2 linked regions of the Endozoicomonas sp. GU-1 genome follow. The protein of the gene in region 2 binds, or shares a complex with, the protein of the main gene of each other region. Links are inferred from orthologs where the notes say so. Each region holds a gene or a part of one and is shown on either strand. Other genes may lie near its edges. The genes, in order: uvrA and mfd.

Region 1 (3,721 bases), 1.8 Mb from region 2 along the record:
GCTTCAGGTGTAAACCAGGTTCAACAAGGTGCCCACGATGCAGTTGACAATCTGCCATCGGCTGGTGTTTCACGCCATATAAGGAAAAAAGCAACAGATTTTGGCCGATGCGTTGCCATTATTACTGCGGCAGTACCTTTTTGTGTAGGTTGTATCGGACATCATTACCTGTTTACCAGTACCGATCTAGGACGTCGGTTAATAGCACGTGAATCAGACACTGCGATGAAGGTGGTAGCTGTTCTAGAGGCAATTTGTATATATCCTGTGATTGTGATCGTTACGAAAATTGCCGAACATGTATGTATGCGCCCTGGAGGCTCTATTTTCGAGCGAGTCTGTACTTTGTTGGATGCCTATGAGCGACAAGCAGCCGGGGATGACGTTCCAGATCGACCAGAATGAAGTAGATAGGGATGCTCTTCTCAATAGGTGCAGATTTGGCTTCTTTTCTGCACCTTAAGATAGTCGCGTGTCAAGCAAGCATCGGTTTCAGAAAGCGGCCGGTATGAGACTCTGGAACATCCGATACGGCTTCCGGGGTGCCAGCGGCAATAATCTGCCCACCGCCATCACCACCCTCCGGGCCCAGGTCAATAATCCAGTCTGCCGTTTTAATCACGTCCAGGTTGTGCTCAATGACGACCACGCTGTTGCCATGATCTCGCAAACGATGAAGGACAGTGAGTAGCTGTTCAATGTCGTGAAAATGGAGCCCGGTGGTGGGCTCGTCCAGTATATAGAGTGTTTTACCGGTATCCCGTTTGGACAGCTCTTTCGCCAGTTTCACCCGCTGGGCTTCACCACCCGACAAGGTGGTGGCGTTCTGCCCGAGATGAATATAGGAAAGCCCTACATCCATCAGGGTTTGCAGTTTGCGCTTGATCGCGGGTATTGGATCGAAGTATTGCAGGGCTTCTTCCACGGTCATTTCAAGTACTTCGTGGATGTTCTTGCCTTTGTATTTTACTTCCAGGGTTTCGCGGTTATAACGTTTACCCTTACAGACATCGCAGGCAACGTAGATATCTGGCAGAAAGTGCATCTCTACCTTGATAACACCGTCTCCCTGGCAGGCCTCGCATCGGCCACCCTTGACATTGAAGCTGAATCGGCCGGGTTTATAGCCCCGGGAACGAGCCTCCTGGGTGCCGGCGAAGAGTTCACGAATGGCGGTAAAAATACCGGTGTAGGTGGCCGGGTTAGAGCGTGGTGTCCGGCCAATGGGACTCTGGTCAATATCAATGCATTTATCAAAATGCTGAATGCCGGTCAGCTTTTTATAGGGAGCAGCGGTTAATGTTGTTGCTTTATTGAGCGCTGTGGCGGCCAGCGGATACAGTGTGCCATTGATTAAGGTGGACTTGCCGGAGCCCGACACGCCGGTGACACAGGTCATTAGACCCACTGGAATTTCCAGAGTGACATGTTTCAGGTTATTGCCGCTGCAACCACTGAGTTTCAGAGTTTTCTTGGGGTCTGCGGGTGTTCTGTTGGATGGCACATGGATCTTGCGAATACCTGAGAGGTATTGACCTGTTAAAGAATCCGGCGAGTCCATGATCTGTCCGGGGGTTCCCTGGGCGACGATGGCACCACCATGAACACCGGCTCCGGGGCCAATATCGATAACATGATCAGCGCTGCGAATGGCATCTTCATCATGTTCCACGACGATCACCGTATTACCCAGGTCTCGCAAACGGGTCAGCGTATTCAGAAGACGTTCATTGTCCCGTTGATGCAGCCCGATACTGGGTTCATCAAGAATATACATAACCCCCACAAGACCTGCACCAATCTGGCTGGCCAGTCGTATTCTCTGGGCCTCACCACCGGAAAGGGTATCCGCACTGCGCTCCAGGGTAAGATAGTTCAGGCCGACATTGACCAGAAAGCTCAGGCGATCACAGATTTCCTTAAGTACTTTTCTGGCAATCTCGCCACGGCGGCCGGGCAGGTCAAGATCCTGAAAATAGACCAGTGCTTTTTCAACGGGCAATTTAACCAGGTCCGGCAGGGTTTCATCCTGGATAAATACATTCCGGGCTTCTTTGCGTAAACGGGTACCTTTACAGGATGGGCATGGCTGGGTGCTGAGGTACTTGGCCAGCTCTTCCCGGACGGACTGGGAGTCGGTGTCCCTGAAACGTCGCTCAAAGTTGGGAATAATGCCTTCAAAAATATGCCGTTTTTTATAGACATCTCCCCGGTCATTGACGTAACTGAAATTGACCTCTTCATCACCGGACCCATGAAGAATAATATTCTGCTGTTCCGGGCTTAAGTCATCAAACGGGGTGTCAATGCTGAAACCGTAGTGAGCGGCCAGTGATTTCAGCAGGTGAAAGTAGTAAACGCTGCGCCGGTCCCAGCCACGGATTGCGCCTTCTGCCAAGGTCAATTCAGGGTGCTGTACTATACGATCCTGGTCGAAGAACTGTTTAACGCCCAGCCCATCACAAGTGGCGCATGCTCCGGCCGGATTGTTAAAGGAAAAAAGCCGTGGTTCCAGCTCATTGAGGCTGTAACCACATTCCGGGCAGGCGAACCGGGAAGAAAAGACAATGTCGTCTTTAGCGTCATCATCCATGTAGCTGACAGTGGCAAGACCATCGGTCAACTCAAGGGCCGTTTCAAACGACTCGGAGAGGCGCAGTTGTAAATCATCACGCACCTTGAAGCGGTCTATGACCACTTCGATGGTGTGCTTCTTCTTTTTATCCAGCTTTGGTGGTGTATCAAGATCCGTAACAATCCCGTTGATTCTGGCACGGATAAAACCGTTGCTTCTCAGTTCGTTGAATACATGGAGGTGTTCACCTTTGCGCCCCCTGACTACCGGGGCCAGCAGCATCAGTTTGGTGCCTTCAGGCAGTGCCAGAACCTGGTCTACCATCTGACTGACGGTTTGAGCTTCCAGATGCAGGTGGTGTGTCGGGCAGTGTGGAATGCCGACGCGGGCAAACAGCAACCGGAGATAGTCATAGATTTCTGTGATCGTACCGACGGTGGAGCGCGGGTTATGGCTGGTGGATTTCTGCTCAATGGAGATGGCCGGTGAGAGTCCTTCGATATGGTCTACATCGGGCTTTTCCATCATGGATAGAAACTGGCGGGCATAGGCTGACAGGGACTCAACATAACGACGCTGACCTTCTGCATACAGCGTGTCAAAGGCCAGGGAAGATTTACCGGAACCCGATAGGCCGGTGATTACTATCAGGCTGTCACGGGGCATCTCCAGGTTGATGTTTTTCAGATTGTGTGTACGCGCGCCCTGTACGGTAATCTTTTCCACAGCCTTTTCTCCGTGCCAGTGAGAGAGCCTGTTGGTGGCCTTTCTGCAAGCTGAAAAAGGTCACCAACAGGCTCTGAGAGCAAACGGAGTATTATAAGTAGTCGATCGCCAAGTCTGTAGTAAAAATTGCGACATTCAGCAAAAGCATCCAGAGGTGGCCGTTGAAGTAAAGGCCACCTTTGCTGTTGGTAAAATAGCCGGGGCATCGACAGTCCCATTTCAGTGCGGCTGAATCCAGAGCCAAGGTCAGAATTTGACCGGCATAAGGATACTCTGAAACTCTGGATATGACGTTGTTCAGTGTGTCGGACCATGCAGTTGCATCATTCTTGAATTCAGATGCTTGGTTGCCAGGGGCTGCGGCACCGGGATTTATGTAGGACTGAATATAACGCCAGCCATGATATCCGAGGCTCAGGA
Region 2 (4,361 bases):
ATCCGGCCAAAGCCATACAATACGACATCCTGACCCGGGCCCAACGTCTGTTTATGGCCATTAGTCACTGACGCTACTTGACCGGTAACGTACTCTTCCAGTGACAGGCCTGCAGCTTCCGCCCGGTAACCAACCGCCAGCTTGCCAATATCAATACGCGATGGCCCCAGATCAAGGCCTGCCAGAATTTCCAGCACAGGGTAAGTCTCACGGACAGAAAGACCATTGTCCTCAATCTGACGGACAAACTTGTGCGCTTTCAGCAGGCTGATTACGGAGCGGTTAATGACGGGATGCCCAAACACAGACGTGACAACATGGTGATTTCTATACAGCTTGCCGATCAGAGGGATCATTGACTCAGCCAGTGCTTCACGCTCTTTCCAGTCCTGAAAACGGTCTGCTACCACGATAAATTCCCGTTTATTATTTCTGTTTTAAATACAATCCCTTATTTGGGACTTATGTTTCGTTGGTATTATCCTTGTTGATGGTGTTCGAGGCAACAAAGATTATCAAAAGTTAACAGCGGTAATCTTTCTGCCTTTGATTTTCCTGCTTATTCCGCCATTTCCCGCTGGCAATACTGGGAGAACAGGATCACAACCGCTACAATCCACCACTTATATCTGTATTTGGGGTAAATCAGGAGAGCCTTCAGGATTTTCATGTTTCAACACACTATTCCTCTGCCAACCCACCCCGGCGACAAGCTTCAGTGGGGAAATCTCGCGAAAGCCGGGCCTGCCTTGACCATTTCCTGTGCTGCGGTATCGGACAACCAGCCGCTGATGATTATTACGCCGGACAGTTCATCAGCAAATCGGCTGGAAGAAGAGCTGGCGTTCTTCCTTGCTGAAGAAGCCAACATCCATGTTCAGCAAATGCCGGACTGGGAGATACTGCCCTACGATACCTTTTCACCCCATCAGGATATTATTTCCCAGCGACTGTCAACGCTCTACCACCTTCCCCTGACCGACAACCGTGGCCGCAAAAAAATTCTGATTGTGCCCGTGACGACGCTGTTGCACCGCCTGTGTCCGAAGAACTATCTGCTGGGCAGCTGCCTGTCGTTGCAACCGGGCACCCGGTTTATCATTGATGAACGCCGGGGCCAGTTTGAACAGGCCGGATATCGCTGTGTTGACTCAGTGATGGAACATGGCGAGTTCGCTATCCGTGGCTCGATTGTTGATATTTTTCCCATGGGGGCTGACACGCCCTATCGGGTTGATCTGTTTGATGACGAGATAGAGTCACTGAGAACGTTTGATCCTGAAACGCAACGCTCCATTGCAACGGTTGAGGAGATACAACTGCTACCGGGGCATGAGTTCCCCCTGGATAAGCAAGGGATAGCGTTATTTCGCAGTAATTTTCAGGAAACCTTTGACGTTAACCATCGTGAATGCCCGATTTACCAGGATATCAACAAAGGTATTGCCAGCCCGGGCATTGAATACTATTTGCCTCTTTTCTTTGAGGAGACGTCAACGCTTTTCGACTACATGCCACCAAACACCCGAATACTGATCTACGACACCGTGGGTTCAGCACTGGATCATTTTTATTCGGATGTTCATGCACGTTACGACAACCGACGTGCTGATCCGCAAAGGCCAATACTTTCGCCATCCCGGGTTCTGATGCCCTCGGAGGAGCTATACAGCAGACTGAACGACTTCCCCAGAGTCACACTGTTTGAGCAGCCTGTTGCACCCAAGGCCGGTCGATTTAATTTAAACCGTGAGGAATTGCCGGAACTGACCATTAATGCCCGGCTTGAGCAACCACTGGCCCACCTCAAAACCTTTATAAATGACATTCATCATGTCCTGCTGGTCGCCGAAAGTGCTGGGCGGCGGGAAGTACTGCTGGAGCTGCTGAGCCAGAATAATATAACCCCTGATCTGTGTGATGGCTGGTCCGCATTTCTTAAAGAAAAGCCCGCCCTGGCGGTCAGTACCGGGCTACTGGACAACGGACTGTACTTACCGGAAGAACAAATCGCTGTTATCCCGGAAGCACTTTTGCTTGGCCAGAGAGTACAACAGACCAGACGGCGGAAGACAGAAGACGAACACAGTGCCGACCAGGTGATTCGCAACCTGACCGAGTTAAGAATCGGAGCCCCCGTGGTGCATATTGACCATGGGGTTGGCAGATACAGAGGGCTGGAAACACTGGCAGTGGATGGCCAGACCACGGAGTTTCTGACCCTGGAATATGCCAACGAAGCCAAACTTTATGTACCGGTCGCTTCTCTCCACCTGATTTCCCGATACACCGGTGCCGATGATGAACTTGCCCCGCTGCACCGGCTGGGCAGTGAGCAATGGAGCAAGGTGCGGCGTAAGGCCGCCGAAAAAGCCAGGGACGTGGCCGTTGAACTGCTGGATATTTATGCCCGCAGAGAAGCACGAAAAGGGTTTCCTTTCACTGAGCCGGAGCAGAACTATCTGGCTTTCGCTGCGGCCTTTCCGTTTGAAGAAACGCCCGATCAGCAACAGACCATTGCCGCCGTTATTGGTGATATGTGCGCACCAAAACCCATGGATCGCCTGGTCTGTGGTGATGTGGGCTTTGGTAAAACAGAAGTTGCCATGCGGGCCGCTTTCCTTGCGGCCCATAGCGGTAAACAGGTGGCCATTCTGGTTCCCACGACGCTGCTGGCGCAACAGCACTACGAAAGTTTCCGCGATCGATTTGCGGACTGGCCCGTAGAAATTGATGTTATTTCACGATTCAAATCGCAAAAAGCCGTGGATCAGGTAAAAGAACGGCTCACTGAGGGCAAACTGGATATCATTATTGGTACCCACAAGATTCTTCAGGGCGACCTGACCTTTAAAGATCTTGGCCTGCTTATTATCGATGAAGAACACCGCTTTGGGGTCCGCCACAAGGAAAAGCTCAAGTCATTGAGGTCCGAGGTTGATATCCTGACCCTGACCGCAACACCCATTCCAAGAACGCTCAATATGGCCATGTCCGGTATTCGCGACCTGTCCATTATCGCGACACCACCGGCACGGCGACTCTCGGTGAAAACCTTTGTCCGGCAATATGACCAACCCCTGGTGAAAGAAGCGATCCTCCGGGAGCTGCTGCGTGGCGGGCAGGTGTACTATCTTCACAATCAGGTGGAATCCATTGAAAAAGTAGCCAGCGACCTTCAGGAACTGATTCCTGAAGCACGGGTCATCACCGGTCATGGCCAGATGCGTGAGCGTCAGCTTGAACAGGTGATGTCCGATTTTTACCACAAGCGCTACAACGTTCTGGTATGCACAACCATTATTGAAACCGGTATCGATATCCCTAATGCCAATACCATCATCATCAACCGGGCTGACAAGTTTGGCCTGGCCCAACTGCATCAGCTTAGAGGCAGGGTTGGTCGCTCACACCACCAGGCCTACGCTTATCTGTTAACACCGACACCGAAATCGATGACGGCGGATGCCGCGAAACGCCTTGAAGCCATTTCTGAAGCACAAACCCTTGGTGCCGGGTTTATGCTGGCCTCGAACGACCTGGAGATCAGGGGTGCGGGTGAACTGCTGGGCGAAGGTCAGAGCGGCCAGATACAGAGTGTTGGCTTTACGCTTTACACCGAGATGCTTGAGCGTGCCGTTAACGCCATTCGCAACGGCGAAACACCCAATCCGGACCAGCCCTTGAACCATGGCACAGAAGTGAACTTAAGGCTTCCGGCCCTGTTGCCTGAAGATTATATTCATGATGTCCATAGCCGCTTGATTCTCTATAAGAGAATTGCCGCCGCTGATAATGAGGAAAAGTTAAAGAACCTTCAGGTTGAGCTGATTGACCGGTTTGGCCTCTTGCCCGACCCGGCCAAAAACCTGTTCCGTCAGATGAAGTTAAAACTCTGTGCCCAGAAACTGGGCATCAAGAAACTCGATGCCAGTAGCAAAGAAGCAAGGGTCGAGTTTGAAGAGCAGCCCAGTGTCGATCCTATGCTGATTATTAAACTTATCCAGTCAAGCCCTCAGCAGTTCAGGCTGGAAGGCAGCAGCATCTTAAAGTACATTGACGCAATGGAAACTCCGGAACAGAGGTTTAAGGCAACAGAAACGTTGCTGGGCAGGCTTGCGGGTTAGCAGCTGATCTCTAGCAATAGCCACCTGGCTGGTTTTCAGACAGTCAGGAGCTGCTGCACAAAAGCCACAATCCCTGATTCCGGATTGGGTGATCCAAGGAAATTCTGTATGAAAAAACTTCAGCTTATCGCATTGTCGATAGCACTACTGGTTAATGTACCGCTTTCTGCTGCACAGAACGCGAGTGATGGAGAACCTGACACCCCATGGTATCAGGTGGATCTTGTGGTTTTT

What was found.
Region 1: the proteins of mfd (region 2) and uvrA are in contact, whole or in part, in a crystal structure (PDB 4DFC), measured with the Escherichia coli proteins. The link is inferred for Endozoicomonas sp. GU-1 from one-to-one orthologs.

What each region holds. Positions count from the first base shown.
Region 1 is NZ_CP114771.1:2,324,587-2,328,307, reverse strand. Bases 276-3,675 are described here. They hold uvrA (excinuclease ABC subunit UvrA), read right to left. Parts: upstream 3,302-3,675; coding sequence 476-3,301; downstream 276-475. Other genes in these bases: O3276_RS09465 (hypothetical protein), read right to left, coding at 3,393-3,675; O3276_RS09475 (hypothetical protein), read left to right, coding at 276-405. Outside these bases: more of O3276_RS09475, read left to right, coding at 1-275; more of O3276_RS09465, read right to left, coding at 3,676-3,721. UniProt on the Escherichia coli protein: The UvrABC repair system catalyzes the recognition and processing of DNA lesions. UvrA is an ATPase and a DNA-binding protein. A damage recognition complex composed of 2 UvrA and 2 UvrB subunits scans DNA for abnormalities.
Region 2 is NZ_CP114771.1:516,415-520,775, reverse strand. Bases 288-4,327 are described here. They hold mfd (transcription-repair coupling factor), read left to right. Parts: upstream 288-668; coding sequence 669-4,127; downstream 4,128-4,327. Other genes in these bases: O3276_RS02385 (CsiV family protein), read left to right, coding at 4,236-4,327. Also shown: more of O3276_RS02385, read left to right, coding at 4,328-4,361. UniProt on the Escherichia coli protein: Couples transcription and DNA repair by recognizing RNA polymerase (RNAP) stalled at DNA lesions. Mediates ATP-dependent release of RNAP and its truncated transcript from the DNA, and recruitment of nucleotide excision repair machinery to the damaged site.